Regions from separate parts of the Pseudoduganella sp. R-34 genome, predicted to be linked through region 2. Evidence: riboswitches for the same ligand, from Rfam matches in the RefSeq annotation. Region 2 holds a riboswitch; the other holds the start of a gene.
The links. A riboswitch is a leader RNA that binds a small molecule or an ion and turns the genes downstream of it on or off. The one in region 2 is predicted to bind glycine.

Region 1 (8,404 bases), 1.7 Mb from region 2:
CCCATGACGATCATACAAACCCTGAAATATACGCTGCGCACCTTCCTGGTCCTGAAGAAGGAGCGCGTCGATCCGTGGTGGGCGCGGTTGCTGGTGGGGAGCGTCCTGGGGCTCAGCGTTGCAATGGCATTGATGGGGCTGTCGGTCTTCTTGATGGGCAGCGATGCCCAGGGCTGGATGGCCTCGTCGTTACGCACCAATCTGCTGCTCGGACTGTGCGCGGCATGCACAATGATGTTCATGCTGCGCGGCTTCGAACTGTTGCTGCCAGGCGCGAAGCTCGATGCGCTGTCGGCCCGGCCGGACTGGCGCGCGGCAGCAGTCGTGAGTGTGCTATTGATCGCAGGCATGGCCGTGGGCGTGCGCCTGGGCTATATGCTATTGGGGTATCCGTACAATCTCAACCTTTGGAAGAAGCTGTCTGCTGTCCCCATGGTCCAGCTCAAGTTCTTGATCTTTGCGCTTTTCATTGTGGCAGCGAACTGGATCTGGTGGCTGCTGCGGGCGAAGGAGAATGCGTTGGCACAGCAGGCGGCCGAATCGCAATTGCGCATGTTGCAGGCGCAGATCGAGCCGCACTTCCTGTTCAATACCCTGGCCAATGTACAAAGCCTGATTGCCATCGATGCGCCGCGCGCGCAGTTGATGCTTGAATCGTTTACCGACTATCTGCGCGCCAGCCTCGGCCAGATGCGGGCGAGCGACAGCACGCTGGACGTCGAGCTGGAGACTGCACACAATTATCTGCAATTGATGCAGATCCGGATGGGAGACCGGTTGCGCTTTTCGATCGACGTGAGCGAACAAGCGCGCAAGGCGGTGCTGCCGCCGCTGCTGCTGCAGCCGTTGGTTGAGAACGCCGTGCACCACGGGCTCGAGCCGAAGCTGGAGGGTGGCACGGTGCGCCTGTTTGCCGACGTCAAGGACGGGCAACTGAATATTCGAATCGACGACGATGGGCTTGGATTACATCATGCGCGGCGTCCGGTGCGACTGGGCAGCGGCGTCGCCCTGGCGAATATCCGGGCACGGTTGCACACCCGCTACGGCGCACAAGCCTCGCTGGAGTTGGCCGCGCTGGAAGAGGGAACACGGTCATCGCTTACCTTGCCTTACTCCGGCAGCCAGGCGTTTAAACAAGCTAGCGCTGAAACCGCTGTGAAAGCGGGCTATCGTCAGGCACTTATTGGAAAATCCCGCTAGCCATGTGCCAGCGGGACTTTGTTGTGGAAAAGCATCAAAGTTTTCATTTATATTATGTTGCTTAATGGAAAATTCATATAATTTTCATTTTCCACCTAGCAGAAACATAATATGGCGTTGAAGTTCCGGTACGTAGCACTCCTGGCTTGTCTGCACTTCCCCGTGCATTTTGCACATGCGCAGGCATTTTCCCGCACCCCTAATGAAGAGTACGCAAAAGGCAATTACGCGCGCGCTTTCCGAGGGTTCTTTGAGCAAGCCACACGCAGCAATGACCCGAACGTACAGTTCAACCTGGGCATGATGTACGAGCGCGGACAGGGTACCGACCAGAACGATGTCGAGGCCGTGAAATGGTACTCGCGTGCTGTGGACCAGGGCAGCGTACCTGCGATGCGCCAACTGGCTGGCCTGATGGCCGCTGGCCGCGGCATCAAGCAGGACGGCGCCGGTGCACTGGCCTTGCTGCGCAAGGCGATCGAACAGAATGATGTTGCAGCGATCGAGCAGGTGGCAGGCATGTATTTCGAAGGCCGGGGAGTTCCCGCCGACCAGGCGCAGGCAAAGCAGTGGTACCAGAAGGCCGCCGCCGCCGGCAGCAAGAGTGCACAGGAGGCGCTGGACCTGATCGCAGCAATGGAGCGCCAGGCGGCCGGTCCTCTTGCGCCAATCCGCAAGCGCGCCGTGACTGGAGATGCCAACGCCCAGTACGACCTTGCAGTGGCCTATCACACCGGTAACACGGTGCCGAAGGACCCTGCCCAGGCGCTGGAGTGGTACCTGAAAGCTGCCGCGCAGGGACATGCGATGGCGCAGTTCTACGCGGGGCTGCTGTATTCCAACGGCGACGGCGTTGCGCAGGACCTGGCGCAGGCCCGCGCATGGTTCAGCAAAGCTGCTGCACAGGACAACAAGGATGCCGCCACCAACCTCGCCGTCATGCTCGACCTGGGCAAGGGCGGCCCGGTCGACCTGGCGCAGGCCGCGGTGGTCTACCAGCAGGCGGCAAAGCTGGGTAGCGCGCAAGCGCAAGTCAGGCTGGCTGGCATGTACTGGATGGGGCAAGGCGTGAAGAAGGACTACACCCAGGCCGCAAGCTACTATCGCCAGGCGGCGGAGCAGGGAGAAATCACTGCTATCCGCAAGCTGGTCTACCTGCTCGAGAATGGCGTCGGTACCGCCCGCAACGTCGACGAGTCGAAGAAATGGGCCGCCAAGCTGGAACAACTGGGCGGCAGCAACTGACATGAAAAAGCCCGCCAGGCGTTTGCCGGCGGGCTTTTTTGTTTAAGGGCTGACGTTCATGCGTTGCGTGTGCGTCCAATTGTGGTCATAGGCGCTGACGGCCGATGCAAAGGTGCGGTAGGTCTGTCCTTCGCCTGGCCACGGGTTCATGATGTAGATGTAGTTGGTTCCGTTGTAGGTTTCGTAACCGCGTCCCACCATGATATGCCCCCCGCCATTGGTCCAGCCGTAGCGGATCACGAAGGGGCGGTTGCCATTGATCTCATTCACCACCGAATTCCACGACAGGTAGTTGTTGATCGCCGTGTTTGGCACGCCCCAGTTGTACAGGATGTTCTGGACGCTGCCGGACGTGCCGTACATATTGTTCGGCCGGTTGGCGTAGCTGTTCCAGTTGAAGGTGCTGTTGCCGCAGGCGTAGTTGATGCCGTAAGCCCAGTTCACGATCTGGCATTGGCTGGGAGTACGGCTGTAGTAGTTCAGGACCGCTTTGCTGGAGCCTGCCCAGCACCACTGGCTGTGTTCCTGCGTCACCAGCGGGACGTTCAAGGTACGCCATTGCGCGAAGGCTGAGGGCAGGGCAAGCACCAGCGCTGCACCGGCCACGATTTTTGCGATTTTCATAGTCGGTCCTCCTTAGCGAAATGCTTCAATGTTGGCTTTGACGGCGGCGCGCAATGGCTCCAGCAATTCCGTGCCGTCGACCAGCTGGTTGCCGTTCTTCTGAAGCAGCAGCGATTCGCGAGCCGAGTGCAGCGGCGCGAACTTGGCGTGGTCCACTTCCAGCAGGTCGGCGCGGGCCTGGTAGATGCGGATGAAGCGCAGGTTGGAACGCGCGCTGTTGCCGTGAACCGCCATCGCAGCATCCACGTCTTTTGCGAGGATGGAGGCGCCATAGGCGACGGTTTCATAACGGCCGTTCACACGCTGGACAGTCGCCAGTCCGATGGGCTTCCCGTGCAGGGAAATGACGAAGCGCCATTCGCCGGTAGGCTTGGCTAGGGATGCCAGGTCGCCGCGCGCCAGCAGGTCTTTCGGGTCGACGGTGTAGACCTCGAAACCGTGGCCGACCGTGGCTTGCTTCAAGTCGCCCACGTCCGTGATATCGAGCGGGAAGTCGACCGGTGCGCTGCCGGGGCGAATCGCCTGCTGGTGCTCGGCGAATTGTACGAGTCCGCGTTTGGCGGCCTGCAATGCCGCGCCGTTGTCTGCTTTTGCCAGGAACGGGGCGGCCAACATCGCTGCGCAGGCAATGCGCAGCCAGAGTCGATGCGTATGCATGTGACTACTCCTCTGAAGGTTGATCAGATGTTCTTGAGGTGCGAGGTGATTGCCCCCTCTGTGCTGGACCTGAGAGTTTCACAGGCGTTGGCGGCCTGCTTGCTCCTTCGGTGCGCCGGCGCTTACCCTTGCCGGCGGCTCTTCAGAGTTGTGAAAACACGCGACCGGTCCTTTGGCCTGAGAGATTCCGGGGGCGGCTTGCTCCTTCGGCGTTGTCCATGGGTGGGACAAACTCTCCCGATCGCGCGACCGGAATGCTCCGGCAGCGAAATCAGGATATCCCAGGGATTTATTCGATTTCAATCGTTTTCCGATACACGTTGCGTTTTCGCCAAGAAGGACTTTCCTGTTATTCTATTGACACTCGCCTGGGAAATTGGTAACGTTTCCAAAAATAAGCGGCACACAGAGGAGACGGGATGTTTAAGCAGTTATTTGCTTGTGCAATGGCGTTCGGCGCCACCTCCGCGCAGGCTGCCGGGCCAAGCGCAGAAGTGATCCATTGGTGGACGTCAGTCGGTGAATCCGCTGCCGTCAAGCAGCTCGCAAGTGCCTATCGTGCCGCCGGCGGCACATGGATCGATACGGCGATTGCCGGTGGCGAGCAGGCTCGCGCGGTGACCCTCAATCGCATGGTTGGAGGCAAGGCGCCTGCTGCAGCGCAGTTCAATATTTCCAAGCAGTTCCTCGATATAGTGGACCAGGACATGCTGGTGCAACTGGATGATGTCGCACGCCAGGAGCGCTGGGAATCCACGCTGCCGGAACCGATCGTCAACACCATCCGCATCGATGGCCATTACTACGCGATGCCGATGAACATCCACATGCAGACCTGGATCTGGTATTCCAGGGCCGCCTTCAAAAAGGCCGGCATCGCAAAAGAACCTGCAACCGTCGACGAACTTTTTGCCGCGCTGGATAAACTGAAGGCCGCGGGCCTGGTGCCGCTGGCGCATGGCGGGCAGGCGTGGCAGGAGCACATTCTGTTCGCATCGCTGCTGGCAAACATGGGAGGGCGCCAGCTCTACCTGCAAGTGATGCGCGATCGCGACCAGCGTGCGATCAATTCCGAACCGGTGCGCAAAGTGCTGCTGGCCTTCAAGCGCCTGCAATCCTATGTCGATCCCGCGTCACCGGGCCGCAACTGGAATGACGCGACCGCAATGCTGGTTAGCGGCAAGGCGGGCATGCAGATCATGGGGGATTGGGCCAAGGGCGAATTCAGCAATGCAAAAATGGCGCCCGGCGTCGATTACGGCTGCATCGCGGGCCTTGGCGCGAATTCGCCGTACCTGATCCAGGGCGACGCTTTCGTCTTTCCTCGTTCGGAGCAGGCGGTAGTGCAGCAGGCACAGAAGCTGATGACCAAAGTGCTGCTGGCGCCTGCGACACAGGTGAGCTTCAACAAACTCAAAGGCTCGGTGCCTCCGCGTGTGGATGCCGATACCAGCCAGCTCGACGCCTGCGCCCGCGCGGGCGCCGCCATCATGCGCGACCGCAATCGACAGGTCGGGGCGCCCGAAATCTACCTGACTCCCGACCAGAACGGTGCAGTCCAGGACGCGCTGACCGCGTACTGGAACACATCGATGACGGTTGACAAGGCGCAGAAGGCGCTTGCTGCGGCGCTGAGGAACTGAGCGGTGCGTCGAGCCATGTCTTATGCGGCGCTGTTGCCGATGTTGCTGACGGTATGCGTGGGCTACCTCGGCTCCTTCGCCTGGACGTTCTACGTATCCCTCACCAGTTCGCGCAGCATCGCGACCAGCAAGCTGGTTGGCATGGCGCAGTATGAGCGCCTGTTCGACAATGAGCGCTGGCTGCTGTCGCTGCACAACCTGGCGTTGTTTGGCGTGCTGTTCGTGCTGGCCTGCATGGTGATCGGCTTTCTGCTGGCTGCCGCGATCGATCGGCAGGTTGCCGGCGAGGGTGCACTGCGCACCCTGTTCCTGTACCCGTATGCGATGTCATTTGTCGCGACGGGGCTGGTGTGGCAGTGGATCCTGACGCCCGGCGGCATGCCGGGCGTTGAGATTGACTGGCTGGTGGACCAGGACATGGTGCTCTATACGGTGGTGCTGGCGTCGGTGTGGCAGGCATCGGGTTTCGTCATGGCGCTGATGCTGGCCGGCCTGCGCGGCGTTGATCCGGAAATATGGAAGGCTGCGCGACTGGACGGCATTCCGGCCTGGCGCGTCTATGTTTCTATCATTCTGCCGATGCTGGCGCCAACCCTGGCGACCGTTTTCATCCTGCTGGCGACCATGGTGGTGAAGCTATACGACGCCGTCGTGTCGATGACGCAGGGCGGACCGGGTACGGCAAGCGAAGTGCCGGCGAAATTCATCATGGATCACCTGTTCCTGCGCGCGAATATCGGCCTGGCCTCGGCCGGCGCTGTGGTGTTGCTCCTGACGGTGCTGGCCCTGCTGGCGCCATGGGCTTATGCCCGCAGCAGGAGAGGCAGGGCATGAAGACGGCGCGTATCGGGCTTTACGCCTTCCTGGCCAGCGCGGCGCTGTTCTTCCTGCTGCCGCTGTACGTGATGCTGGCGACTTCGCTGAAATCGATGGATGAGATCCGGCTGGGGAATATTTTCGCCTTGCCGCAGGTGCCCACGCTGGACGCCTGGCGGGCTGCCTGGAGCGAGGCATGCACCGGCGCGGCTTGCGAGGGGGTGCAGGGCGGGTTCTGGAATTCGGTGCGTATCGCCGTGCCAAGCACGATGCTGCCGATTGCGCTGGGAGCGCTGAATGGTTATGCCTTGTCTTTCTGGCGGCCGCGCGGCGCGAATCTGTTGTTCGGCATCCTGTTGCTGGGAGCCTTTGTACCGGTACAAGTGATGATCTATCCGCTGGTGCGCATGATGGCCGGCCTGGGTGTCTTTGGTTCGTTGCCTGCCATTGTGATCGTGCACCTGGTGTTCGGCATGCCGGTGCTGACGCTGCTGTTCCGCAATTACTACGCGGCGCTGCCGCAGGAGCTGTTCCATGCCGCGCGTATCGATGGCGGCGGTTTCTGGCGCATCTTCCGGCACGTGATGCTGCCCTTGTCGGTACCGATGCTGGTAGTGGCGGCGATCATGCAGCTTACCGGTGTATGGAACGACTATATCCTGGGCCTGGTTTTTGCCGGGCGCGACAACTTGCCAATGACGGTGCAGTTGAACAATGTGATCAATACGACGACAGGCACGCGTCTTTACAACGTCAATATGGCGGCCACGATCCTGACGGCACTGGTGCCCTTGACGATTTATTTCCTGTCGGGCCGCTGGTTCGTGCGCGGCATCGCAGCCGGCGCTGTGAAAGGTTGAACGGATGTCGAACGTAAGTCTTAAAAAACTGGACATTAGCCTTGGCGGCAACGCCATTATCCGGGGCCTGGATCTGGAGGTGGAGGAGGGCGAGTTCCTGGTCCTGCTCGGGCCCTCCGGTTGCGGCAAGTCGACCTTGTTGCACAGCATTGCGGGGCTGACGGAAGCCAGCGGTGGCACGATCGAGATCGGCGGCAAGGACATGTCGCGCTCGGATCCGAGCGAGCGCGGGATCGGCATGGTATTCCAGTCCTACGCCCTGTATCCGACCATGACGGTCGAAAAGAACATGTCGTTCGGCCTGCGCATTGCGGGTGTGGCGAAGGCGGAAATCAGGCGCCGCGTTGACCGCGCGGCAGCCATGCTGCACCTGGGCGACCTGCTTGGCCGTAAACCGGCGGCCCTTTCGGGAGGGCAGCGGCAACGAGTGGCGATTGGCCGCGCGCTGGTGCGCGAGGCCGGCGTTTACCTGTTCGACGAGCCGCTTTCCAATCTCGATGCGAAGCTGCGTACCGATTTGCGGCGCGAGCTGAAGCTGCTTCACCAGCAACTGGGCGCCACCATGATCTATGTGACGCACGACCAGGTGGAAGCCATGACGCTGGCCAGCCGCATTGCCGTCATGCGGGCGGGGCATATCCAGCAGGTCGGCACACCGGGCGAGGTGTACGAGCGGCCGGCAAACCTGTTCGTCGCCGGCTTCCTCGGTGCTCCCGCCATGAACTTCATTGAAGGCGAAGTCGATGCCACCGGCACGTTTGCGGGCGGCAGCCTGCGCTTGGCGATGGGCGAGCATGCCGGGACTGGCGATGGGCGCAAGGCTGTATTGGGCGTCCGTCCGGAGCATATTTCCCTGGTGCCGGCCGGCCCGATTCAGGGACGCGTCACGCTGGTCGAGCCCATGGGAAGCCATCGCGTAGTATGGCTCGATTGCGCCGGCAAGCAGCTCTCCTGCATCGTGCAGGGCAGCCGCCCGATTGCGCCGGATGACATGGTCGCGTTCGAGATTGATGTACAACGCGCTTCGCTGTTCGATCCGGACAGCGGCAGTCGCTTTGATTTGGCGGGCGCTTCAAGTATGCTCGCGATGACGTTATAAGAAGAAAAGGATTCCAGTGGCCACTATCAAAGACGTAGCCCGCCTTGCGGGTGTAGGACTGGGCACCGCCTCCCGTGTAGTCAGCGGCAAAGGTTCGGTGTCACCAGCCACGCTTGAAAAGGTGAAGAAGGCGATTGACGAACTGGGATTCCGGCCGTCGCATGCGGCGCGCACGCTGCTGACCGGCACCAGCCAGATGATCGGCGTGTATATCCCGGTCCTGAGCGGCACCTTCTACACGCCGATCCTGCAGATCA
Region 2 (8,404 bases):
AGGCTGTGCGCGGCCGCGCGGAGCTGGCGCTGCATATGCTGGCGCGCCCTGAACTGGCGGAACTGGACGTGAAAGAGCGCCTGCTGCGCGCCTACAACGCGGTGTTCGACCGCTACGACACGTCGCAGCCGGCCGACATGCCTTATTGGCGCAGCCAGGTGACGGCTGGCCGCGAACTGCCTGCGCTGGTGCGGCAGGAACTGGTGCCGCTGTATGAAACGGGCTACCGTTCCAGCCCTTGCGCAGCACCGGCCCTGGCCCGTTCGCCCCTGTTCGTGGTGCGTGACGCATCAGGCTTGCCGCTGGTGTTTACGGTCGGCGCCAATCGTTCGCTATATATGTTCCGCCGCACGCCGTTCGGCCGTTGGTCGCAGACGGACCTGAGCGGCATGCTGCCTTTGAACCAGCCCGGCAAGGTGCAGGCACTCGACGTCCAGCAGGCGCCGGATGGCACCATTGCGCTGGCGCTTGCGGTTGCTCCATGGGCCAGCGGCGGCGGGCCGACCTTGCATGTGGCAGTCGGCATTCCCAATCACCTCGACGAGGCAGCATGGGTGGAGGCCATGCGCGGCCTGGCGCCGCGCCATGTGCCGGAAATGCAGGATGATGTCACGCGTATCTCCTTTGGCCTGCTGCAGTCGGGCGCCGTGCCGATGGTGCTGGTGACTGCGGCGAAGACATGGTACTTCAACGCAGCGATGGAAGGCCCGTTGAGTGCCTGGGAAGAACAGGAGGGCGTTGACTCGCTAGCGTCGGCAATCGGCAGCTACAGGGTGCCGGGTGCCTGGCGCCTGAGTGATACGCCTTGCGGCCGCACCCTGCGTTTCAACAGCTTTTCCCGCGCGGCCTCCTGGGGGATCGCGATCGACTACCAGGGCCTGCCGCGCCGAGCGTCCAGCCTGCACCTGGCGCCGTCCAACGTTCCGAACGTGCCTGACGTGTTTGTGGCAGGCGAGAGCATCGTCGTCTATCGCGGCGGGCAGTCCGTGCCGCAACCGGTCGCCAATATCGGCGGAGCATGCGTGGTGTGGAGCGAGTCGAGCCCGGTGGGCGAGTACCTCGCTTATGGCGACGGTGCGGGCGGCCTGTGGCTGGTGTGCCGGAAGCAGGGCGGGCATTGGGGCATGCCTGTGCCCATCGCAACGACGCTGGTGATGGCGGCGCTGATGGCGGCGCCGAATCACGGCGGCGTGCATGCGATCGGCGTGACGCCAGGCGGGGCGTTGGCATGGCTGCGTTTTAACGCCGATGGCGCGCAGGTGGGGGCGGAGGAAATTACCCAGGCCGCGGTGTGGGATGACGAAGCACAGGATGTGCAGCGCGCAGCCCGGGTGGCGCGCAGCGTGGCTTAAGGCTTGTCGCGCGTCAGGAGCGCGTCGACGATGCTGGCGACCCAGCAGGCCAGCAGGATCCAGCCTGCCGTGGAGGTGCCGGGCATGATGCTGGCCTTGGTTAGCCGCTGGGCGATGAGGATCGGGTCGGGCGGCAGGGCGCCGCTCAGCGCTTGGTCCATCAGGACCGCGGTGGCTTTCCATACGCCATACATCAGCCAGCCGAAAACTGCCAGCGCCGGCAGCATGAATACCAGGCCACGCACTGTGCGCTTCAGTACCAGCATTTGGCCAAGGCCGGGGAAGCCGAGGCCGGAAATCAGGGCTGCTTTGGTAGATTGCTTCATTCAGTTTCCTTCAAAACCGGTAAACCAGGGTCAGACCCAAGGGTCCGACCCGGATTCACCGGTTTCAGGCAAGCGCGCTTATGCGTAATCGCTGACTGGAATGCAGGCGCAGAACAGGTTGCGGTCGCCATACACGTTGTCGGCGCGGCCAACCGGCGGCCAGTACTTCTGCTTGCGCAGCGACGGCACAGGATAGGCGGCCACTTCGCGGCTGTACTTGCGGTCCCACTTGTCTGCCAGCAGTACTTCAGCGGTGTGCGGGGCAAACTTCAGTGGGTTGTCCAGCTTGTCGAATTCGCCCGATTCCACCTTGGCGATTTCGGCGCGGATGGCGATCATGGCGTCGATGAAGCGGTCCAGTTCAACCTTGGACTCGGATTCGGTCGGCTCGATCATCAGCGTGCCCGGAACCGGGAAACTCATGGTCGGTGCGTGGAAGCCGAAGTCCATCAGGCGCTTGGCCACGTCTTCGTTGCTGATGCCGGTGGCGTCGGTCAATGGACGCAGGTCCAGGATGCACTCGTGCGCCACCAGGCCGTCGTGACCCGAGTACAGCACGGGGAAGTGCGGCGCCAGGCGGCGTGCGACGTAGTTGGCGTTCAGGATCGCGGTTTCGGTGGCTGCGGTCAGGCCTTCGCCGCCCATCATGGCGATGTACATCCAGGAGATCGGCAGGATCGATGCGGAGCCGAACGGTGCGGCCGAAATCGAGCCGATGCCGTCTTCGCTGCGCACGTAGCCGTTGGAGCGCTGGTTCGGCAGGAACTTGGCCAGGTGTGCGCCAACGCCGATCGGGCCGACGCCTGGGCCGCCACCGCCGTGAGGGATGCAGAAGGTCTTGTGCAGGTTCAGGTGCGATACGTCGCCGCCGAACGCGCCTGGGCCGGCCACGCCAACCAGTGCATTCATGTTGGCGCCGTCCACGTAAACCTGGCCGCCGTGCGAGTGGATGATTTCGCACAGTTCGGTGATGCCGTCTTCGAACACGCCGTGGGTGGATGGGTAGGTCACCATCACGCAGGCCAGGTTCTTGGAGTGCTGCTCGGCCTTGGCTTTCAGGTCCACCAGGTCAACGTTGCCCTTGTCGTCGCAGGCGGTCACCACAACCTGCATGCCCACCATGGCGGCGGAAGCAGGGTTGGTTCCGTGTGCCGACGATGGAATCAGGCAGATGTTGCGGTGGCCTTCGCCGCGCGATTCGTGGTACTTCTTGATCACCAGCAGACCGGCGTATTCGCCCTGCGAGCCGGCGTTAGGCTGCAGCGAGACAGCGGCGTAGCCGGTCACGGCGCACAGCATTTCTTCCAGCTGGGCGATCATTTCGCGGTAGCCGACGGTCTGGTCGTTCGGTGCGAACGGGTGGATCGACGAGAACTCAGGCCAGGTCACCGGGATCATTTCGCTGGTGGCGTTCAGCTTCATGGTGCAGGAGCCCAGCGGGATCATGGTGCGGTCCAGCGCCAGGTCCTTGTCGGCCAGGGAGCGCAGGTAGCGCAGCATTTCGGTTTCGCTGTGGTAGCGGTTGAAGGTTGGGTGCTCCAGGTAAGCGGAGGTACGTGCCAGCGCTTCAGGGAAGCTGGCGCCGACCGATGCTTCAACTGCGTCGAAGTCCGGCGCAGCCTTGCCGCCGCTGAACACGTTCCACAGCGCTGCCAGGGTGTCGCGGTCGCAGGTTTCGTCGAGCGACACGCCAACGTGCTTGGCGTCGATCTTGCGCAGGTTGATGCCGGCGGCAACAGCGGCTGCGTGCAGTTCGTTGGCCTTGTCGGTGGCGACGGTCAGGGTGTCGAAGAAGGTGTCGTTGACCGAGTAGCCCAGGGACTTCAGGTTGGCGGCCAGGATGCCGGTGTAGCGGTGGGTGCGCTCGGCGATCTGCTTCAGGCCTTTCGGGCCGTGGTAGACGGCGTACATCGAAGCCATCACGGCCAGCAGCACCTGTGCGGTACAGATATTAGAGGTCGCTTTTTCGCGGCGGATGTGCTGTTCGCGGGTCTGCAGGGCCAGGCGGTAAGCCTTGTTGCCGTTCTGGTCGATGGTCACGCCAACCAGGCGGCCTGGCATGGAGCGCTTGTATTCGTCGCGGGTGGCCATATAGCCGGCGTGCGGGCCGCCGAAGCCCAGCGGCACGCCGAAGCGCTGCGAGTTGCCGACCACAACGTCGGCGCCCCATTCGCCCGGAGGGGTCAGCATGGTCAGGGCCAGCAGGTCGGCGGCAACGATCACCATGGCACCGGAAGCTTTGACCGTTTCGACGGCAGCGCGGTAGTCGCGCACAACGCCGTTCACGCCCGGGTATTGCAGCAGCACGCCGAAAGCATCGGTCACGCCGGCCAGCTCGGACGGGTCGAAGGTCTTGACGGTGATGCCCAGCGGCTCGGCGCGGGTCTGCACTACTTCCAGGGTCTGCGGCAGCACGTCGTTGGCGACGTAGAAGGTGTTCGACTTGGACTTGCCGACGCGCTGGATCAGGGTCATGGCTTCGGCAGCGGCGGTGCCTTCGTCCAGCATGGACGAGTTGGCGATGGCCATGCCGGTCAGGTCGATCAGCACCTGCTGGAAGTTCAGGATCGCTTCCAGGCGGCCCTGGGAGATCTCCGGCTGGTACGGGGTGTAAGCGGTGTACCAGGCTGGGTTTTCGAAGATGTTACGCAGGATAACGCCCGGGGTGTGGGCGTTGTAGTAACCTTGGCCGATCAGGGATTTCAGCACCTTGTTCTTGGAAGCGATGCCTTTCAGCTTGGCCAGTGCTTCGTTCTCCGGCAGCGGCTGGAAGAACTGGCCCAGCGGCAGGTCATTCTTGTTGCGGATGCCCGGCGGGACGATGGCATCGATCAGGGCGGCGCGGGTTGCGTAGCCGAGCACGTCCAGCATTTGCTGCTGTTCTGCGGCTTCCGGGCCGATGTGGCGGGCGATGAAGGCATCGCGGGCTTCAAGTTGGGTCAGGCTGGTGCGGGTCATGGTGGGAAATCTCTTGGCCAGAATGTGAAAAGGCCCGCACGCAGCGGGCCCGGTAATGCGGTAATTAGTGCGCTACGTTGCCGTAAGCAGCGGCGTCCAGCAGGCCGTTGATGGCGTTGGCGTCGCTTGGCTTGATCTTGAACAGCCAGTTCGCATAGGCGTCGGCGTTGATCGATTCAGGCGCGCCGACTACGGCGTCGTTCACGGCAACCACTTCGCCCGAGACCGGCGCGTAGATGTCGGAAGCGGCTTTCACCGATTCCACCACGGCAGCGTCGTCGCCGGCGGTGAACGATGCGCCGACTTTTGGCAGCTCGACGAACACGATGTCGCCCAGGGCGTCTTGCGCGAATTCGGTGATGCCGACGGTCACGGTGCCGTCCGTTTCAGCGCGTACCCACTCGTGGGACTCGGTGTACTTCAGGTCTGCTGGAATGTTGCTCATGTTGGCTCCAAGGCTAAGGTTATTGTTTGGTTTTGCGGGTCTGGCTTAAGCAACCAGGATTTTACCGTTACGGACGAAAGGCAGCTTCACGACGGTGGCGGCCAGCTTCTTGTCGCGGATTTCCACGTGCACGGTGTCGCCCACGTTCACGCCCATCGGCACGCGCGCCAGCGCGATGGCCTGCTGCATGGTAGGGGAGAAGGTGCCGGAGGTGATTTCGCCAGTGTCGCCGTTGGGGGCGATGACTTTCTGGTGGGCGCGCAGCACGCCGCCTTTTTCGCGCAGGATCAGGCCGACGAACTGGGCGTTCTGGCCTTTCGCTTGCAGGGCCGCCTTGCCGATGAAGTCGCGCTCGGAGACCAGGTCGATGGTCCATGCCAGGCCGGCGTCCAGCGGGTTCACGGTTTCGTCCATGTCCTGGCCGTACAGGTTCATGCCGGCTTCCAGGCGCAGGGTGTCGCGCGCGCCCAGGCCGGCCGGCTTGACGCCTGCCGCGTTCAGTGCATTCCACAGGTTTTCAGCTTGTTCCGCGGCGACACCGATTTCGAAGCCATCTTCACCGGTGTAGCCGGTGCGGGCCACCATGGCTTCGCCAAAGGCGGTGCCTGGCACCAGCGCCACGTTGAATGGCTTCATTTCAGCGGTGGCTTCCTTGGCTTGCGGGATCACTTCCCACACTTTTGCGCGGGCGTTCGGGCCTTGCACGGCGATCAGGGCCATGGCGTTGGCGCCGTCGCGGCGTTGGGTGATGGTCAGGCCGGCATTGGTGGCTTCGTTCTGCTTGTTCATCCACGCGATGTCTTTTTCCGCGGTACCGGCGTTGACCACCAGGCGGAACCACTCTTCGTTGATGAAGTAGATGATCAGGTCGTCGATGACGGTGCCTTCCGGGGTCAGCATGCAGGAGTACAGGGCCTTGCCCGATACCTGCAGCTTGTCGACGTTGTTGGCGACCAGGCCGCGCAGGAAGGAACGCACGTTGGCGCCCTTGATGTCAACCACGCACATATGGGCCACGTCGAACATGCCGACGTCGGTGCGCACGGCATGGTGCTCTTCGATCTGGGAGCCGTAGTTGACCGGCATGTCCCAGCCGCCGAAGTCGACCATGCGGGCGCCGAGGGCACGATGAGCGTTGTTGAGTGGGGTTGCTTTGAGCGTCATTGATACCTCGGGGCAGAGAATAGGGGTTAATAAACGTAAACATGAATACGCCTACCCCTCTGTCCTTGGTACCTGAGAGATAACGGGAAGGTAATCCCGCACGCCCCTTCGGTGGGCCCTGCGCCATGGCGGACCGCTCTCCAGAGTTTTAGCCCATGGGGCCCTTGTTCGGTCCTTTTGCCTGAGAGTTTCTGGGTAATGCCCCTTCGGCGCCAGCGGCAGCTGGTCTCTCCCGATCAAGACTTGCGACTATATGACAGGAGGGCAATAAAGTCAATCTTGCGGCCCCGGGGAACTTGCCGCTGGGCCGTTGGTCCAATGGTCATGAAAACGCCAAACGACGACTATGACAATCCCTGGAAAGCCGCGGTTGAACGCTATTACAGGGAATTTCTTGCCATCTTCTGCCCCTGGCTGGAGGCGGCAATCGATTGGGCCGTGAACCCGCAGTTTCACGACCAGGAATTGGGCAAAGTAAGCCGTGACGCAAGGCCAGGGCTGGCGCCCGAATTCCTTCGTTTGTGAGGCTTGGGGAACGCGTCAGTCGATTGAATTTACAACAATCAAATTGCTCGACTTCGATCCGCCGCCGAAAGAATGTACTTGCCTGAGCCGCAGAAAGCTCGCTATGAGGCGGCGTTAGGTGAGCTGGAAAGGCGGTTGAATATGCCGTACGTTAATTCCATGGTGAGGGACGCTGTCGAGCGTGGTGAGGCGCAAGGACGGGTGCGAGGACTGGAGCAAGGTTTGGAGCAAGGTTTGGAGCAAGGGCAATTGATGGGGCGACGGCAAATGTTGCTGGAGTTGCTGGAGCAGCGCTTCGGGCTACTGTCGAGCCCTTTGCGGGAGCGGATCAAGGCGGTAGTTGAGCCCGAGTTGTCACGCTGCTCGGCGAAGCTGCTGGTGGCGCGATGCCTGGAGGATGTGCTGGCTAATGACTGAGGAGGGCACGCCTGGATGGCGGTCTGCGCTAGAATGACCGGACATCCATTTACAGAGTGGAGCGACCATGAGCGAAGAAAAGCAAAAACGCGATACCGAGGCCTGGTTCACCCTGTCCGGCGACGTGAACAGCGATATGGTGCACCGCATGTTCGATGCGGTGGCGGACATGACAGAGGATGGGATCGAAACCGCCCACATCCTGATCCAGTCCAACGGCGGCTACGTGAGCGACGGCTTGTGCCTGCACAATTACCTGCGCAACTTGCCGATCAAGATCGTCACGTATAACGGCGGAGCGGTGGCTTCCATTGCCGTCATCCTGTTCCTGTCCGGCGACGAACGCTTTGCCAGCGAAACCGCGCGTTTCATGGTGCACAAGTCGCATGCAAGTGCGCCGCACGGAGCGCGGCCAGATGCGCTGCGCATCATTGTGGAAGGCTTGCAGGCGGACGACGCCCGCACCGAATCGATCTTGCGCAAACATGTCCGTCTGACCGACGAACATTGGAATATCCACGCCTATTCAGACCTGCACCTGACTGCCCAGGAAGCTGCCAAGGTCGGTCTCGTCAACGACGTGGCCGACTTCAAGCCGCCCAAGGGCAAGCGCGTAACGAACATCTGAAGCGCAATATCTGAAACGACAGGGCCTGGAAGCGAACTCCCAGGCCCCCTATGCCGCGCCCGTCATCTAGCGATTGCCGCTACGGCTGGCAGGTGTCTTCTTGTCCGTCTTGCTCTGACGGCCGGTATCGGACTGCTGGCTGGCCGGCTGGGCTCCCGAACGGGAACCCTGGTCGGCGCTTTGGCGTGTGCCCGAGCTCGAACTCTGCTTGCTGGATTTTTGCCTGGATTTCATGACAGTTCCTTTCTGAAGGATCGGAACTTCATCATGCTTTCTGCAATAGTAAAGGTGAATCGGAATACAACTGACCGGCGTGTAGGACATGACCTTGCACCATTGTGGTGCAAACCCAACCGTTTGACCACATCGCCGAAAATATTTGCAGATTCTTTTGATTTGCCTATTGCCATGTGGAAAGAATCTGCGACAATGTGAATAACCACCAAAGTCAGGCCAGACCATGCTTCCAGAAAACCACACATCTTCGGCGCCCCAAAAAGCGGTCACGCCGCGGCATGCCTTGTTGGAAAACCTGATTAGCCTGGTCAATAAGCACATCAGTGATCAGTTCAATGAGTTGTCCACCCAA

Region 1: another riboswitch for glycine. It lies ahead of ACN9MW_RS11010 (hypothetical protein); the one in region 2 lies ahead of gcvT (glycine cleavage system aminomethyltransferase GcvT).

Annotation. Positions count from the first base shown of each region.
Region 1 covers NZ_CP184572.1:2,396,769-2,405,172, forward strand. The annotation lists gene ACN9MW_RS10995 (sensor histidine kinase) at 4-1,203, shown strand; gene ACN9MW_RS11000 (tetratricopeptide repeat protein) at 1,366-2,448, shown strand; gene ACN9MW_RS11005 (C39 family peptidase) at 2,491-3,072, opposite strand; gene ACN9MW_RS11010 (hypothetical protein) at 3,085-3,729, opposite strand; glycine riboswitch at 3,885-3,979, opposite strand; gene ACN9MW_RS11015 (ABC transporter substrate-binding protein) at 4,149-5,372, shown strand; gene ACN9MW_RS11020 (carbohydrate ABC transporter permease) at 5,388-6,206, shown strand; gene ACN9MW_RS11025 (carbohydrate ABC transporter permease) at 6,203-7,048, shown strand; gene ACN9MW_RS11030 (ABC transporter ATP-binding protein) at 7,053-8,147, shown strand; gene ACN9MW_RS11035 (LacI family DNA-binding transcriptional regulator) at 8,164-8,404, shown strand, end outside.
Region 2 covers NZ_CP184572.1:4,075,597-4,084,000, reverse strand. The annotation lists gene ACN9MW_RS18615 (hypothetical protein) at 1-1,352, shown strand, start outside; gene ACN9MW_RS18610 (hypothetical protein) at 1,349-1,678, opposite strand; gene gcvP (aminomethyl-transferring glycine dehydrogenase) at 1,757-4,636, opposite strand; gene gcvH (glycine cleavage system protein GcvH) at 4,701-5,081, opposite strand; gene gcvT (glycine cleavage system aminomethyltransferase GcvT) at 5,127-6,245, opposite strand; glycine riboswitch at 6,295-6,399, opposite strand; glycine riboswitch at 6,405-6,490, opposite strand; gene ACN9MW_RS18590 (hypothetical protein) at 6,570-6,770, shown strand; gene ACN9MW_RS18585 (hypothetical protein) at 6,843-7,187, shown strand; gene ACN9MW_RS18580 (ATP-dependent Clp protease proteolytic subunit) at 7,255-7,815, shown strand; gene ACN9MW_RS18575 (hypothetical protein) at 7,882-8,049, opposite strand; gene ACN9MW_RS18570 (DUF1631 family protein) at 8,339-8,404, shown strand, end outside.